DNA from 4 places in the Streptomyces sp. NPDC005303 genome. Region 4 is predicted to be linked to each of the others. Evidence: riboswitches for the same ligand, from Rfam matches in the RefSeq annotation. Region 4 holds a riboswitch; each other region holds the start of a gene.

What was found. A riboswitch is a leader RNA that binds a small molecule or an ion and turns the genes downstream of it on or off. The one in region 4 is predicted to bind cyclic di-AMP.
Positions count from the first base shown of each region.
Region 1: it holds a riboswitch for cyclic di-AMP, as region 4 does, so the genes downstream of both, ABZT93_RS01865 (NlpC/P60 family protein) here and ABZT93_RS36360 (M23 family metallopeptidase) in region 4, are expected to answer to the same signal.
Region 2: it holds a riboswitch for cyclic di-AMP, as region 4 does, so the genes downstream of both, ABZT93_RS30835 (M23 family metallopeptidase) here and ABZT93_RS36360 (M23 family metallopeptidase) in region 4, are expected to answer to the same signal.
Region 3: it holds a riboswitch for cyclic di-AMP, as region 4 does, so the genes downstream of both, ABZT93_RS00820 (transglycosylase SLT domain-containing protein) here and ABZT93_RS36360 (M23 family metallopeptidase) in region 4, are expected to answer to the same signal.

Region 1 covers NZ_JBEXGM010000001.1:381,045-385,248, forward strand. Annotated here, with positions in the region: gene ABZT93_RS01855 (hypothetical protein) at 68-421, shown strand; gene ABZT93_RS01860 (tellurite resistance/C4-dicarboxylate transporter family protein) at 399-1,382, opposite strand; gene ABZT93_RS01865 (NlpC/P60 family protein) at 1,471-2,604, opposite strand; cyclic di-AMP (ydaO/yuaA leader) riboswitch at 2,612-2,773, opposite strand; gene pcrA (DNA helicase PcrA) at 3,320-4,204, shown strand, end outside.
Region 2 covers NZ_JBEXGM010000028.1:79,651-83,854, forward strand. Annotated here, with positions in the region: gene ribA (GTP cyclohydrolase II) at 1-79, shown strand, start outside; gene ABZT93_RS30820 (response regulator transcription factor) at 83-733, opposite strand; gene ABZT93_RS30825 (histidine kinase) at 721-1,872, opposite strand; tRNA gene ABZT93_RS30830 (tRNA-Met) at 2,038-2,111, shown strand; cyclic di-AMP (ydaO/yuaA leader) riboswitch at 2,421-2,578, shown strand; gene ABZT93_RS30835 (M23 family metallopeptidase) at 2,590-3,615, shown strand; gene ABZT93_RS30840 (aldo/keto reductase) at 3,771-4,204, shown strand, end outside.
Region 3 covers NZ_JBEXGM010000001.1:171,275-175,478, reverse strand. Annotated here, with positions in the region: gene ABZT93_RS00825 (CocE/NonD family hydrolase) at 188-2,206, shown strand; cyclic di-AMP (ydaO/yuaA leader) riboswitch at 2,448-2,650, shown strand; gene ABZT93_RS00820 (transglycosylase SLT domain-containing protein) at 2,656-3,138, shown strand; gene ABZT93_RS00815 (HAD family hydrolase) at 3,142-3,954, opposite strand; gene ABZT93_RS00810 (LacI family DNA-binding transcriptional regulator) at 4,074-4,204, opposite strand, start outside.
Region 4 covers NZ_JBEXGM010000043.1:27,002-31,205, reverse strand. Annotated here, with positions in the region: gene ABZT93_RS36370 (HPr family phosphocarrier protein) at 193-474, shown strand; gene ABZT93_RS36365 (GntR family transcriptional regulator) at 602-1,297, opposite strand; gene ABZT93_RS36360 (M23 family metallopeptidase) at 1,486-2,247, opposite strand; cyclic di-AMP (ydaO/yuaA leader) riboswitch at 2,261-2,425, opposite strand; gene ABZT93_RS36355 (pitrilysin family protein) at 2,638-4,026, opposite strand; gene ABZT93_RS36350 (pitrilysin family protein) at 4,023-4,204, opposite strand, start outside.

The DNA of each region.
Region 1 (4,204 bases), on a different contig from region 4:
TATATGCAACATCTGCTCAAGGGGCCGGTGCGAGTGTCCCTCGCGCCCCGGCATAGGCTCCGGCCCCATGGACGTACTCATCCATCTCTTCGTCGGCCTGCACATCATCGGTATCGCCTCGCTCCTCGGAGGCTTCCTCACCCAGATGAAGGCGATGGGCCAGGGCGCCGCCCGGTTCGTTCCCGCGATGCTGCACGGCGCCGCGACGATGCTGGTCACCGGGGTGATCCTGGTCGGCCTCAACCAGGCCGACGACCAGCACGTCAACAACATCAAGATCGGCGTGAAGCTGGCCCTGCTGATCGTGATCCTCGGTCTCGTCTATGTGAAGCGGGACGACGAGAAGGTGGACAAGAGCCTGTTCGGCCTGGTCGGAGCGCTGACCACGGCCAATGTCTTCATCGCGGTGCTGTGGACCTGACGGCGGCACGAGCGGAGTCGGCCGCCCCGGCCGCGACGGCCAGCCAGGCCGCCACGGAGATCCACAGCAGCACCTCACCCGGTGTCCGGAGCGACGGGACGTCCACGGCGGCGGAGACCGACAGAGCCGCCACCGCGGCCATGCCCATGGGGAACACGGTGGCCCAGCGGCGCACGTCGTAGCGCAGACGCGGCCGTACGAACTCGGCCGCCAGCAGGACGGCGTACCAGGCCAGGTCGAGCACCAGCAGGGCGACGGTCACCGCGCGCAGGACGCCGAGGTCGTCATCGTTCCACAGGTACAGGCTTGCGCTGTCCGCGGCGATCAGCTTCGAGCCGGCGAGCGCCGAGATGGCGAGCGCGCCGCCCGCGATCCACTGGTCGCCCGGTCCCTCCAGCACCTGGCGCAGATCGAAGCGGAAGAGCGCGACAACGTAGAGGACCAGGCCGAGCCAGAACAGCACGAGCGCCGCGTGCGCGAGCCAGGCCGCTGACTCTGCCGGGGCGAGCGTGGCGCCGAGGACCGCGAGGCCCTGGGTGGCGACACAGCAGAGGAACACCCCGCCGGGCATCCGCCGCGTCCAGCGCCCCACGACGAGCACGAGCAGCACCGGCCACAGCAGCGCGGACAGGGCCAGCAGCGCCTCGGCGAGGGTCTGCCGGCCGAGTGCCGAGAACCGGGTGCCGAGGACGGTGGTCGCCGCCACGGCCGTCAGGGCGCCCGGTGTTCCGGCGTCCACGGCCCATCGCGAGCGCTCCCGCAGCAGTAGTACGGCGAACTCGGCGGCCAGCCCGAGCCAGGCCGCGCAACCGAGCACCAGGGCGATCCGGGACAGCGTCTCGTGCCCGGTCAGACCGAGCCCGAGCGACACGATGCCGGTCGCCATCACCGCCGCCCCGGCCGCGGGCGGGCGCCGCGTCCACCAGGCGCGCAGGGGGGAGTGGGGGGAGGTACCGGACATGTGCCGATGCTAGGAAGTTCCCCGTGCCGTGCGGACGGGGCGCGCACGCGCGCGTGCGGAAATGCACGCGAGTGCGGGCTGTGCGACCTCAGGCCGGGCGGACCACGCTGTGGATCCCCGACTCGCCGTCGTAGTAGATCGACTCCTCGCGGACGTACGCGCCCGGCTTGGGGGCGTGGATCATCATGCCGTTGCCGATGTAGAGGCCGACGTGGCTGATGTCGTCGTAGAAGAAGACCAGGTCACCGGGTTGGGCGTCGGCCAGGGAGACCGTGGTGCCGGCGTTGACCTGGTCGTAGGTGACGCGGGGGAGGTCTACGCCCGCCGCCTTCCAGGCGGCCTGGGTGAGCCCCGAGCAGTCGTAGGAGTCGGGGCCGGTGGCGCCCCAGACGTACGGCTTGCCGATCTGCGCGCGGGCGAAGGCGAGGGCCTTGGCGGCCTTGGTGGCGTACGAGGAGTCGGGCGCCGTCGACGTGCTCTGCTGCGGGGCGGCGGTCTCCTGTGCGGCCTTCTCGGCCGCCGCCTGCTGCTGCGCCAGCTCCGCCGCCTTGCGGGCCGCCTCCTGCTGCTTGCGCTGCTCGATCGCCGCGAGCCGCGCCTTCTCCTGGGCGGTCAGCTCCGACAGCAGCTCGCGCGCGTCGGCGAGCTTCTTCTGGACGGTCGCCTTGGCGGTCTTCAGGTCGCTCTGCGTCTCGCTGAGCGACTGAAGGCTCTGCGAGGCCTCCTGGCGCTTCTTCATCGTCGCGGACTGCTCGGAGACGAAGTCGTCGACCGCGCCCTTCTGGCGGCTCGTCAAGCGGCCCATGAGCTGTGTCTGGTCGAAGTAGTCCTGCGGGGTGTCGGCGAGCAGGAAGGTCGCCGTGTCGGGCGCGGAGGCACCGGTGCGGTACTGGGCCGCGGCGAAGGACCCGAGTTCCTCGCGTGCCTTGTTGAGCTTCTGGGTGCGCTGGGCGACGTCGTCGAGGAGCGTGTCGACCTGCTTGCGCTGCTTGGCCGTCTTCTCCTTCGCCGCGTTGTAGCCGTCGGTCGCCGACTCGGCCTGGCGGTAGAGGTCGTCGACCTTCTTCTCGACCTCTTCGAGACTCGGCTTGTCATCGGCCGGCGCGGCGTTCGCCGACTGGGACAGCAGGGCCACGGAGGTGAGGGCGGCCGTCGCGAGGGCCGGGGTCCGTATGCCTGCCATGCGCGTACCGACGGGACGCGACTTGCGGTGCGACGCCAAGGGAGGCGACTCCTTCCGATGCTCCGCCTACCGGGTTAGCTGTCGGGTTCGGGCGGGAAGGGTTGCCCTACGGCGCTCCCCTGCGCGGGAGTCGGCCGATTCACCCCGGGTTCGGTGGGTCCCCGGCTCCGGGCGCGCGGCGGCGCTGCGGACTCGGCGGAGGCCGTGCGGCCCGGCGAGGTTCGCCGGAGGGGGTCGTACGGCCTGTCCGGAACGGTAACCAACTGGTGTGGCCCCTGTGAAGGTTGATGTTCGATATGCCCGATACATTTTCGTGACCTTCGTCCCAGGGGGCGCTTCGCCTCGCGAATTCGCGGCGATCTGGGATGCCTTGGGGCTATTTTCGGTGGCGCGATGCCGTCTGCTCGCCTTTTGGGGCTGGTTTCAGGGGCCGGTTTCAGGGGCCGCCGTAGCCGGGGGCGGGTTGGTCTTCACCTGGCGGTCGGCCGGGCCTGTGCCTGTGCCGTGACGAAGGTCTCGCACGGCAGGCGCAGGGACGTGAGGGTGGCCGGTCCCGGCGGGCGTGGCCGTCGGCCAGGAGGCCAGGAGGCCAGGAGGCCAGGAAGCCAGGAAGCCAGGAAGTCCGGAGGTCCGGAGGTCCGGAGCCCAGGAGGGCGCCAGGAGGTCCGGTCGGAAGATCATCGGGTTCTGGTACGGGTGGATGTTCTCGGGGCGGCGGCGGGCTGTCAGTGGGGAGCCCTAGACTCGGAGAGCGATGAGCAGCCTCTTTGACGACAGCTTCCTGGCGGACCTCCAGGCCCCTCGCGGGCATGGGGAGGAACCCCCGCCGCCGCCCGAGGACGAGCACGGACCGGAGCAGGTTCCGGACGACCTGTTCGGTGGGAAGTTCGACGTGCCCCCCGACCGGGACGCCTACTACCGCGACGGCGCCCCGCGCCCGGTGGTGGACCCGGCCACGCTCCTGGAGGGGCTGAACGAGAACCAGCGCGCGGCCGTCGTGCACTCCGGCTCCCCGCTGCTCATCGTGGCCGGTGCCGGCTCCGGCAAGACCCGGGTGCTCACCCACCGCATCGCCCACCTCCTCGGCGAGCGCAATGTCCACCCGGGCCAGATCCTCGCGATCACCTTCACCAACAAGGCCGCGGGCGAGATGAAGGAGCGCGTCGAGCAGCTCGTCGGCCCGCGCGCGAACGCGATGTGGGTCATGACCTTCCACAGCGCGTGCGTGCGGATCCTGCGCAGGGAGTCGAAGAAGCTCGGGTTCACCTCCTCCTTCTCGATCTACGACGCCGCCGACTCCAAGCGGCTCATGGCGCTGGTCTGCCGTGACCTGGACCTCGACCCCAAGAAATTCCCGCCGAAGTCCTTCAGCGCCAAGATCAGCAACCTGAAGAACGAGCTGATCGACGAGGAGGACTTCGCCGCCCAGGCCACCGACGGCTTCGAGAAGACCCTCGCCCAGGCCTACGCGATGTACCAGTCGCGCCTCCGCGAGGCGAACGCTCTCGACTTCGACGACCTGATCATGACGACGGTCAACCTGCTCCGGGCGTTCCCCGATGTCTCCGAGCACTACCGCCGCCGCTTCCGGCATGTCCTCGTCGACGAGTACCAGGACACCAACCATGCGCAGTACGCG
Region 2 (4,204 bases), on a different contig from region 4:
CCGCTACCTGCGCGCGAAGGTCCTGCAGACCCAGCACACGCTGCCGCTGGCGGAGTTGACCGAACTCGGCGTCGGCTGACGCTCAGCTGGGCGTGTGCGCCAGATAGGCCAGCACGGCCAGCACCCGCCGGTGGCCGCTGTCGCTCGGTGGCAGGCCCAGCTTGAGGAAGACGTTGCCGATGTGCTTGCTGACCGCGCGCTCGGTGACGACGAGGGTCTTCGCGATGGTGGTGTTGTCGTACCCCTCGGCCATCAGCTTCAGCACCTCACGCTCGCGCGGGGTGAGGGAGTCGAGCGGTGTGTCACGGCGGCGGGTCAGGAGCTCGGTGACGACCTCGGGGTCGAGCGCGGTGCCGCCGGCCGCGACCCGCTCCAGCGCGTCGAGGAACTCGTCGACCCGGCCGACCCGGTCCTTCAGGAGATAGCCGACCCCGCTGGTGCCACCCGCCAGCAACTCGGCGGCGTACGACTCCTCGACGTACTGCGAGAGCACCAGTACCGGAAGTCCGGGGATCCGCTCCCGTGCCTCCAGGGCGGCCCGCAGACCCTCGTCGCGGAACCCGGGCGGCATCCGTACGTCGAGCACGGCCACGTCCGGCCGGTGGTCGAGCAGGGCGGGCAGGATCTCGGGGCCGGTGCCGACGACGGCCACGACCTCGTGCCCGGAGGACGTCAGCAGAAGGACGAGCCCCTCTCTCAGAAGGGCGTTGTCCTCGGCGATCACCACACGCACGGCAGCTCCACGTAGATCACGGTCGGGCCCCCGGCGGGGCTGGTCACTTCGAAGGTCCCGTCGAGCGCAGCGACCCTGCGCCGCATCCCGAGCAGCCCCGAGCCCGCGGGCTCGTCGACGCCGCCCCGGCCCTCGTCCCGCACCCGCACGGTCAGCCCGCGCCGGGTCCGGGCCAGCCGGACCTCGGCCCGGTCCGCACCGCTGTGCTTCGCCACGTTGGTGAGGGACTCGGCGACCACGAAGTAGGCGGCCGCCTCCACCGCCGCGGGCGCCCGGGTGCCCGCGTCCAGGCCGCCGTCGTCCACGGTCACCGTCAGCCCGCTGCTCGCCGCCAGCGCCCGCACCGCGCCGACCAGACCCCGGTCGGTGAGGATCGGCGGGTGGATGCCGCGCACCACGTGCCGCAGCTCGGTCAGTGCCCGCTCGGCCTGGGTCTGGGCGTCGTCCAGCAGCTTACGGGCGGCGTCCGGGTCACGGTCGTAGGCCCGCTTGGCGAGTCCGATCCGCATCGACAGCGCCACGAGGTTCGCCTGGGCGCCGTCGTGCAGGTCCCGTTCGATGCGGCGAAGTTCCGCCTCGTGCGCGGCGATGGCGTCGGCCCGGGTCTCCTTCAGCTCCTCGACCCGCCGGGCCAGCCTGGCCTTCGGGGACGGCATGAGCAGCGCGGTCGACCAGCGGGCCTCGGTGTCCGCGAGCCTCACGATCAGCGGGAGGACGACGGGGTCGCGGCGCAGCGCCCCGGCCCAGACACCGTCGACCACCAGGCCGAGGGGCCACAGGGGCAGGGCGAGGGCGAGCAGGGCGCCGTAGAGGTAGTAGCAGAGCATCCAGCGGAAGTCCGTGAGCGTGCCGGGGTCCCGCACCGAGATGCGCAGCCGCTCGCGCAGCGTGCCGGTCATCGGGGTGTAGGCCTCGGGGATCTCCCTGCCCGTCCACCGGGCGGTCAGATTCCGCTTGGCGCCCGCGATCCGCCGTATCAGCAGCACGGCCTCGGGCAGCAGCCAGCAGCCGACCACGACGACCGTGCCTGCGGCGGCGATCAGCAGCACGGTGATGAAGAGGTACATGCCGAAGCACATCGCCGCGGCCACGACGAGATGCACGGTCGCCATCGCCGCACGCTGCACCGACTTCCACATGCGGCTCACGCTAGACGAACGGCTCCCGGCGCACGGTGTAGCCGGCTACACCTTCCGGGCCGGGCGAGGGTTTCCGCACAGGGGGAGCCGGCCCGCACCGCCGGGCCTCCGGAACAACCCTGGCGCGAACCACCTCGCCGATGACGTATGCTGGTCACACAACGGCGCGGGGTGGAGCAGCTCGGTAGCTCGCTGGGCTCATAACCCAGAGGTCGCAGGTTCAAATCCTGTCCCCGCTACTCAAGGCTCAGGGCCGGAGTCCAGTCACTGGACTCCGGCCCTGAGTGTTTTCCCGGCCGTGCCGCACGGTACGACGTCTCGTGACGCGGGGTGAGCGAGTGACCGCCCTCCGCATAACAACTGACGCACCGTCAACACCTGTGCGCCATCCGACGAAGGGTCAACTCGCCCGTTTTTAGCCGTTCATGGGCCCTAAGTCCTGCGGGATTTCGTTAACGATCAAGCGGAACAGCTTGGAATCGAGCCCCCGGGTCTATTAACGTTCGATAACGCAGCGCGGTCGTCCCAGCCGTCACAAGAGACGGCTCCGTGCTCACGCGCCGAATTCCGCAAGGAAACCGGGGAACCACCAACTTGGGGTGAATCGCTCGTACTCCGCCGTGGCAGCACGGCGGGTATACGCGCGTAGGAGACCTTCCTGCTCCGAACCCGTCAGCTAACCCGGTAGGCGAGAAGGAAGGAAAGGAGCGCGCCCACGTGGCGTCCAACCCGCCTGCCCCCGAGGCGCCGTACGTTCCGAGCGACACCCTCGTGTACGGCGGCTACCGCGCCGACGACGAGGCCCCGCTCGGCGAGTGGAACCCGACCGCGGATTCCCTCGCTCCCGTACGAGGCCGGCATCGCGTCGCCAAGCAGCGTGGCGGGGGTTTCGCCCGTAGCTCCACCGTTCTCGGCGTCGGTGTCATAGCCGCCGTCAGCGCGGGCGGGATGGCCAGCGCCAACACCGGCAAGCCGCCGGTCTCCATCTCCATGCCCGACCTGGGCTCCGTGAGCTCGCTCATCTCGGACAACGCCGACACCGCCGCGGACGACACGAGCGCCTTCAGCAGTGTCGGCGCCACCACCGCCGACACCACTCAGGGCACCTCGGACGCCGGCGAGGCGCTGCGCTCGCGCATCCTGGCCCAGGCCGAGGTGCAGCAGGACCAGATCGACACCAAGGCCGCCCAGGCCGTCGCGGACGCCGCCCAGAAGGAGGCCGACGCGGCCGCCGCCAAGGCGGAGAAGGACGCTCAGGAGAAGGCCGCCGCCGCGAAGAAGAAGGCGGAGGAGGCGGCCGCGAAGAAGGCCGAGGCCGCGCGCCTGGCCGAGCTCGCCAAGCAGTACACGCTGCCGACCTCGTCGTACACCATCACGGGGACCTTCGGTCAGGCCGGTTCGCTGTGGTCCTCCGGCTACCACACGGGCCTCGACTTCGCCGCCCCCACGGGCACCCTCATCAAGGCGATCCACAGCGGCACCATCACCGAGGCCGGCTGGGCCGGTTCCTACGGCTACCGCACGATCCTCACCCTCGACGACGGCACCGAGCTGTGGTTCTGCCACCAGTCCTCGATCAATGTCAGCGTCGGCCAGAAGGTCGGCACGGGTGACGTCATCGGCCGCGTGGGCGCCACGGGCAACGTGACCGGCGCGCACCTGCACCTGGAGGTCCACCCGGGCGGCTCGGCCGACGGGATCGACCCGATGTCGTGGCTGCGCGGCAAGGGGCTCACCCCCTGAGGTCTCCCGCGGACTCCCGCGAACTCCGGCAGCCCTGACGACGTCCCCCCGACGTCAGGGCTGCCGGTGCTTCGGAGCGACTGATTCCGGTTGTTTACGAGGACTTTGCGGCCGTAGCGGAAGACCGGCGTCCGGCGCGGGCGTTGACGTATGGCATGACTTCTCTTCGCAAGCTCGGCTCCTCCGGCCTCGAGGTCTTCCCGCTCTCCCTGGGCGGCAACGTCTTCGGCTGGACCGCCGACGAAGCCACGTCCTTCGCCGTCCTCGACGCGTACACCGCGGCCGGCGGCAATTTCGTCGACACGGCCGACTCCTACTCGGCGTGGGTCGACGGGAACTCCGGCGGCGAGTCCGAGACGATCATCGGCAAGTGGCTGGCGGCCCGCGGCAACCGCGACGACGTCGTCATCGCCACGAAGGTCAGCCAGCACCCCGACTTCCAGGGCCTGAGCGCCGCGAACATCAAGGCGGCGGCGGAGGCTTCGCTGCGGCGCCTGGGCACCGACCACATCGATCTGTACTACACCCACTTCGACAAGCCGGAGATCCCCGTCGAGGAGATCGTCGGCGCGCTGGACGAACTGGTGAA
Region 3 (4,204 bases), on a different contig from region 4:
TATCGGATCACGACCGGTATGTTTTTGATCACCTGAAAAGAACGGATATCTATCGACTTGTAGGGAAGTACCCGCCGGTGTCCCGAACCGATCGTCGGCCCCTGCTCGCTGTCCCTCGTCCTGGCGAACGGCATCCGGGCCCAGCCGGTGAATCTCTACGACGATGTCGACCGACGGGACCCCACCGATGCGCATCCGTACGTCCTTCCCCCACGAGACGACCCACGACGACGTCCGCATCCCGCTCCCGGACGGGACACTCCTGTACGCACGCGTGTGGCGACCCCTCACCCAGGAACCGGTACCCGCGATCCTCGAATACCTGCCCTACCGCCTCACCGACCGGACCGCGGCCCGTGACCGGCAGCGCCACCCCTGGTACGCGGGCCACGGCTACGCCTCCGTCCGCGTGGACGTACGCGGGCACGGCAACAGCGGGGGCCTGCCGGGCGACGCGTACTCGGCGACCGAGCTCGCCGACGGGGTCGAGGTCGTCGACTGGCTGGCCGCGCAGCCCTGGTGCGACGGCCGGGTCGGCATGTTCGGCATCTCCTGGGGCGGCTTCGCCTCCCTCCGGATCGCGGCGCTGGCTCCCGAGCCGCTCAAGGCGGTCGTCGCCGTCTGCTCCACCGACGACCGCTATGACAACGACGCGCACTACATGGGAGGTTCCGTCCTCGCGGTGGACATGCACGCGTGGGCGGCGACGATGCTCGCCTTCGTCTCCCGGCCGCCGGATCCGCTCCATGTCGGGGACGCCTGGCGGGAGATGTGGCTCGAACGCCTCGAAGCGGTCGAGCCGTTCGTCCACACGTGGCTCGGCCACCAGACCCGCGACGACTACTGGCGGCGCGGCGGCGTCCGCGAGGACTTCGGCGCGATCGGCGCGTGCGTCCTCGCGGTGGGCGGCTGGCACGACCCGTACCGCGACACGGTCCTGCGGCTGGTCGAGCACCTGCCGGCCGACGGCGTACGGGGACTGATCGGCCCCTGGTCCCACCAGTACCCGGACCGCGGCCTGTCGCCCGGCCCGGCGATCGGCTTCCTCCAGGAGACCCTGCGCTGGTGGGACCAGCACCTGAAGGGCGTGGACACCGGCATCATGCGGGAACCGCTCCTGAGGGCCTACGTCAGCGACTCCCACCCCCCGGCCACGGCCTACGACACCCTGCCCGGCCGCTGGCTCGGCGAGCCGGCCTGGCCGTCCCCGAACGTGACGACGGTGTCGTACGGCCTTCAGGGCGCACCCGTCCTGCTCCGTTCCCCGCAGCACACGGGTGTGGACGCCGGCCGTTTCCGCCCCGTCGGCAACGACGCCGACCTGCCGCCGGACCAGCGGGAGGAGGACGCCCGTTCGGCCTGCTTCGACTTCGCGGTGGGCGAGGAGACGTGGATCCTCGGACGGCCGCGGGTGCGGCTCAGGGTGACCTCGGAGGTGTCGCGCGGGCAGGTCGTCGCGCGGCTCTGCGATGTTGCTCCGGACGGGTCGTCGACGCTCGTCACGCGGGGCGTGCTGAACCTCTCGGCACGCCACGGCCGGGACCGGGTGGTGCCCTGGGAGCCGGGGGCCACGCAGGAGGTGGCCTTCGAGCTGAACGGCATCGGGCACGCCTTCCCGCCCGGCCACCGCATCCGGCTCGCCGTGTCCTCCGCGTACTGGCCGTGGATCTGGCCGCAGCCCGGGTCGCAGGCGGGATTCACCCTGGAGCCGGCGGGCAGCTTCCTCGAACTGCCGGTACGCGCGCGTGAAGTGGACTCGGCCATCGCCTTCGAGGAGCCGGAGCAGTCCGGGCCGCTCGGGGTCACCCGCGGCGTAGCCGCTGACGGATGGAGCCCCGCCACCCTGGACGAACCCCGCCCCGAGCGGCTGGTCGTCCGTGATGTGGCCAAGGGCGAGTGGCGTCTGGAGGTCGACCCCCGCCGCGGCGGCACGCGCGTGTACCCCGACGGACTGGAGTCCACCGAGGACGCGCTGGAGACCTACTCGATCGACGAGCAGGACCCCCTGTCCGCCCGCACCCGCTCGGACTGGTCGATCCGGCTGCACCGCCCCGAGCTCGGCTGGGACGCGACCGTCCGGACCCGCTCGGAGATCACCTGCGACGGAACGGACTTCCGCACCTCCGACGAGGTCGTCTGCACCGACGGCGGCGAGGTGGTCTTCCACCGGACGTGGGAGAAGCGGATCCCACGGACGGCCGGTTGAACATGAGTTGAGCATTATTGACCGTTTTACCCCTCTTGCGCTCGGCTGTGACTTGGCCCACTCGTCCGGACGGATCGGCGTGAATCCGGAATCCGCCGATCCGCCTTTCCTCGTGCGCGAGTTGAGGCTTGGCGAACGCAAAGGATCAAGTGCCCCAAATGCCTCTTACCAAGGTCAATAGGCATCGCATGTGACTTCGCCACTTGTTCCGGACATGTGCTCTCGCATACGTTCCCGGCCTGTCGGGCGGACGCCGAATCCTGCCACCACCCGACAACACCCACCTAGAACCACGGCAGGAGCGGGGGAACCAGGTAAGTCGCCGTACCGGTCGTCTTCGGACATACCGGTACGGCTTGGGGTGAAGTCACGCCTTTCGTAGGCGTGGCCGGGCAGCTCCCGCCCGAACCCGACAGCTCACCTCGCAGGCGACGGAGAGGAACTTCGCCATGTCTGCTGCCGCTCAGCACCGCCGTACCCGTACCAGCCGTCTCGCCCGCAAGCTCGCCGTCGCCGGCACCGGAGTCGCCGTACTCGCACTGCCGCTCATCGGTGCGACCAGCGCCTCCGCGGCCACCCCGACCGTGCAGACCGCGACCACGCTCGGCTACTCCAACACCCTCGACGGCTGGATCCGGGCCTCCCTCGCCGTCATGGCGGAGCACGGCATTCCCGGCTCCTACGACGGCATCTACCGCAACGTCATCCGCGAGTCCTCCGGCAACCCCTACGCCATCAACCTCTGGGACTCCAACGCGGCCGCCGGCACGCCCTCCAAGGGCCTGCTCCAGGTGATCGACCCGACCTTCAACGCGTACCACGTGGCCAACACCTCGTGGGACCCGTACGACCCGGTGGCGAACATCACCGCCGCCTGCAACTACGCGGCCCAGCGGTACGGGTCCATCGACAACGTGTTCGGCGCGTACTAGGAACTACGCCCGCGGGAAGAGTCTTTCGAGGACGACGGCGATGCCGTCGTCCTCGTTCGACAGGGTCACCTCGTCGGCCACGGCCTTGAGTTCGGGGTGGGCGTTGGCCATCGCCACGCCGCGGGCCGCCCAGTCGAACATGGGGATGTCGTTGGGCATGTCCCCGAAGGCGATCGTCACCTCGGGCCCCAGGCCCAGGTGTTCGGCGGCCAGCGCGAGGCCGGTCGCCTTGGTGATGCCGCATGGCTGGAGTTCGACGGTCCCGGGCCCGGACATGGTGACCGTCGCCAGCGAGCCCACCACCGAGCGTGCCGTGACCGCCAACTCGTCGTCGGACAGGTAGGGGTGGCGCAGCAGCACCTTGCTGATCGGCTCGCACCACAGGTCGTCACGCCGGCCGACCCGCACGGCGGGCAGCGTCGGGTGGGGCATCAGATAGCCGGGCTCGATGAGCGTGAGCCCGTCGACGCCGTCCTGGTCCACGGCCGCGTACACCTGCCCGACCTCGGCCTCGATCTTGCCGAGCGCGGTCTCGGCCAGCTCCCGGTCCAGGGTCACCGACCAGAGCAGACGGTCCGCGCCGGCGTCGTACACCTGCGCGCCCTGTCCGCACACCGCGAGCCCCGTACTGCCGAGGTCGTCGAGCAGCGGCCGCACTCTGGGAGCCGGCCGTCCCGTCACGACGAGATGCCGGGCCCCGCTCGCCGCCACCCGTGCGAGCGCGGCCAACGACCGGTCGGAGAGCGTGTCGTCGGCGCGGAGCAGCGTGCCGTCGAGGTCGGTGGCGATGAGGGCATATGCGGGGGAGGCGGCCATGATCAGAGAATACGGATGGTTGGCCCCTCCGACTCGACGCGAACCGGACGGCTGCTGCTTTCACATCCGTTGACGGCAGTTCCGGTTCCGGGGGCCACCTCGGACGGGCCCGCGGAGCGCTACGCCGAGTCCCGCACCACCAGTTCGGTCGGGAGGATCACTCCGGCCGTGTCCTCGCCCGCGATCTGGGCGAGGAGCATGCGGACCATCTCGGCGCTGATGCGGTCGAAGGGCTGGCGCATGGTGGTGA
Region 4 (4,204 bases):
CCAGAGTACGGCTCGCGTACGACAACGGCGCGAGGCAGTCTGTGGAGAACGCGCGAGAACGCAAAGGACGGAAGTCGGGCCGAGGCCGCGGTCCGACGAGTCGCCCCGGGAGGGACTCCGGGTCCCCTCCGGAGACGCTTCACGTGTGGGAAACTGGTCTAGACAACCCTGAGAACCGAAGGGCAGCATCACATGGCTGAGCGCCGCGTCAACGTCGGCTGGGCCGAGGGCCTCCACGCCCGTCCCGCTTCCATCTTCGTCCGGGCCGCCACGGCCGCAGGTATCCCGGTGACGATCGCCAAGGCCGACGGCAACCCCGTCAACGCGGCCTCCATGCTGGCCGTTCTCGGCTTGGGCGCGCAGGGCGGCGAGGAGGTCGTCCTCGCCTCCGACGCCGAGGGCGCGGACGCGGCCCTCGACCGGCTCGCGAAGCTGGTCGCCGAGGGCCTCGAGGAGCTTCCCGAGACCGTCTGAGCAAAGGTGCCCTGAAAAGCATCGAGGGGCTCGTCCGAATTATCGGGCGGGCCCTTCGCATTTCCCTGGCGCGGGCAGCATGAATAGTCCCCCGCGAATTACCCCCTCTTTGTATACGGTGCCCGTGTTAATGCCGAGCTCCCGTCACGTTTACAGGATGTTGCGAGGTCCTCACACGGTCCGCGCGCTCCTTCCCGGTGACGGTCCGCAGCCGGTGCGCCGCGCCCGAGCGCTCGGTGTGCAGCGCCGTGATCGCCCGCGCGCGCTCGCCGTCGCCGCGCGCCACCGCGTCCACGATCGCGCCGTGCTCGACCCAGGACTCCACGGGGTCGGCCGGTGCGTCCACGACGTACATCCAGGCGATCTTGTGCCGCAGTTGGGTCAGCATGGAGGTCAGAGCGGGGCTGCCGGAGGCCTGCGCGAGCGTCTCGTGGAACCAGCCCCCCAGGGAGCGCAGATCGTCGCTGTTGCCCCGCCTGGCCCGCTCCTGACCGAGCCTGACCAGGCCGCGCAGTACCTTCAGATGGGCCTCGGTGCGCCGCTGGGCGGCCCGGGAGGCGCCGAGCGGTTCCAGGAGCATGCGCATCTCCAGGAGGTCGGCACCCTCCTGCTCGGTCGGTTCGGCCACGCACGCGCCCGCGTGCCGCCGCGTCACCACGAAGCCCTCGGCCTCCAGTGTGCGCAGGGCCTCGCGGACGGGGACACGGGAGACGCCGTAGCGGCGGGCGAGCAGTTCCTCGGTGAGCCGGCTCCCGCGCTCGTGGACACCTGCGACGATGTCGTCCCGGATCGCCGTGCATACCGAGTGCGCCGGAATACGCATGTCCGACCTCCGTCTTAATCCCCGTGAAACGTCGCCGATTGACGTGTGTTCAGTGACTCTATTGCAATGAGCGGGAATTTCCGACGGCGGGCCGGAATCCAGGGATATTTTTTGGACAACGGGGCGCTGGAAACGCCGAAACCCCGGCTCGGGGAGCCGGGGTCTCGCAATGGTCGCGCGCTGGGTCGTCAGACGTTCACGCCGTGCGAGCGCAGGTAGGCGACGGGGTCGATGTCCGAGCCGTACTCGGGGGTGGTGCGCGCCTCGAAGTGCAGGTGCGGCCCGGTGGCGTTGCCGGTCGCGCCGGACAGCCCGATCTGCTGGCCGGGGGTGACCGACTGGCCGACCGAGACGCCGATGGACGACAGGTGGCCGTACTGGGTGTACGTGCCGTCGGCCATCCTGATCACGATGTTGTCGCCGTACGACCCGCCCCAGCCGGCCTCGACGACGGTGCCGCGACCGACCGCGTGCACGGAGGTGCCGCTGGCGGCGTGGAAGTCGACACCGGTGTGACTGCCGGACGACCACAGGGAGCCGCCGCTCTTGTAGCCGGTGGAGATGTAGGAACCGGAGATCGGGGCGACGAAGGCGTTGAGACGCTTGCGCTCGGCCTCGCGGGCGGCGCGCTCCTTGGCCTCGCGTATCTCCTTGGCGCGCGCCTCGGCCTTGCGCTTGGCCTCCGCCGCCGCCTTCTTCTGCGCGGCGGCCTGCGCCTGGGCCTCTGCCTGGGCGTCGAGCTGGTCCGCGAGGGAGTCGCCGACGGTGACGACGGGCATGAGGCCGCTCTGTTCCACGGAGCTGACGGAGTTGTCGGCGGCGAACGCCGGGGCGGCGACGGCGCCGATGACGCCGGTGGTGGCGAGGGCCGCGACGCCGGCCGCGCGTGCGGTGGTGCGCTTCATACGGCTGGGACGACGGTGCTTCCCGGTGGCGCAGGTGAACGCCATGTGGTGGCTGGTCCTTTCCTTCCTTCTCGCCTACCGGGTTAGCTGACGGGTTCGGAGCAGGAAGGTCTCCTACGGACCCCCTCGCGATGCGCGGGCGTCCGATTCACCCCAGGGACATGTGGTGTGGGTCCCCGGCTCCCCTGGCTCGCGCCATGCGGGGACTCGGCGATGGCTGTCCGGTGCCGCGGGCGCGGCGCAGTGCCTGACGGACAGCCCAGAGGACGCTAAGCGGGCCCGCTTTCAATCCCCAAACCGATCAGGGCTTTTGTAGCGCATCCCACAGGGCAGACAGGCAACCTCCTGCCCAATTCGGACATCTGAGGGAGTTGGGTGTCGAAGGGGCCCTGGTGACGCTCCCGTCACCAGGGCCCCTTCGAGGCCAACTTGCCTCTACTCGGCCGTCACGACCTTGACTTCGCCGATGCCGAGGGCTTCGACGGGCTCCTTGATGGCGGCCGCGTCGCCGACCAGGATCGTCACCAGCCGGTCCACCGGGAAGGCGTTCACGACGGCGGCGGTGGCCTCCACGGTGCCGGTCGCGGCGAGTTGCTGGTACAGGGTCGCCTGGTAGTCGTCGGGCAGGTGCTGCTCGACCTGGTCGGCCAGCGTGCTCGCCACGGCCGCCGCGGTCTCGTACTTGAGCGGCGCCACACCGACGAGGTTCTGCACGGCGACATCGCGCTCGGCGTCGGTGAGTCCGCCCTCGGCGAGTGTGCGCAGCACCTTCCACAGGTCGTCCAGCGCGGGACCGGTGTTCGGGGTGTCGACCGAGCCGCTGATGGCGAGCATCGCGGCGCCGGAACCGTCCGGAGCGGACCTGAGGACCTGGCCGAACGACCGTACGCCGTAGGTGTAGCCCTTCTCCTCGCGCAGGACGCGGTCCAGGCGGGAGGTGAGGGTGCCGCCGAGGCAGTACGTGCCGAGCACCTGCGCGGGCCACACGCGTGCGTGCCTGTCGGCGCCGATACGGCCGATCAGCAGCTGCGTCTGGACGGCGCCGGGGCGGTCCACGATGACGACCCGGCCGGTGTCGTCGGCGGTCACCGGCGGCACGGGCCGCGGCTCGGCCGTGGAGCCCTTCCAGGAGCCGAGAGTGTCACGGAGCAGCGCGTCCAGATCGATGTCGGTGAGGTCGCCGACGACCACGGCGGTCGCGGTGGCGGGGCGCACATGCTTCTCGTAGAAGGCGCGTACGGCCGCGGAGTCGATGTTCTCGACCGTCTCCTCGGTGCCCTGGCGCGGACGCGACATGCGCGAGTCCGCCGGGAACAGCTCCCTGGAGAGCTCCTTGGCCGCGCGGCGGGACGGGTTGGCCAGCTCGTGCGGGATCTCGTCGAGGCGGTTGCGGACCAGCCGCTCGACCTCGCTGTCCGCGAACGCGGGCGCCCTGAGCGCGTCGGCCAGCAGACCGAGCGCCTTGGCGAGGCGGGAGGCGGGCACTTCGAGGCTGAGCCGGACGCCCGGGTGGTCGGCGTGCGCGTCGAGGGTGGCGCCGCAGCGCTCCAGCTCGGCGGCGAACTCCTCGGCGGAGTGCTTGTCGGTGCCCTCGGAGAACGCGCGCGCCATGATTGTGGCGACACCGTCCAGGCCGGCCGGCTCGGCGTCCAGGGGCGCGTCCAGGAGCACCTCGACGGCGACGACCTGCTGGCCGGGGCGGTGGCAGCGCAGGAGGGTCAGGCCGTTGTCGAGCGTCCCGCGCTCGGGGGCGGGGAAGGCCCAGACCTTGGGCTCGCCCGCCTGCGGCTGCGGGTGGAATTCCATCGCGGCGAGCTCGGTCACTTGGCCGCCTCCTCGTTCTCGTCGGTGGCTTCTACGGTCGCCGCGGCTTCCGGGTCCTCGGCGGCGTCCTCGGCGCTGTCGGCGATCTCGGCCGGGGTGAGCGGCTCGTAGACCAGCACCGCGCGGTTGTCGGGGCGCAGCTTGGCCTTGGCGACCTCCTGCACCTCCTCGGCGCTCA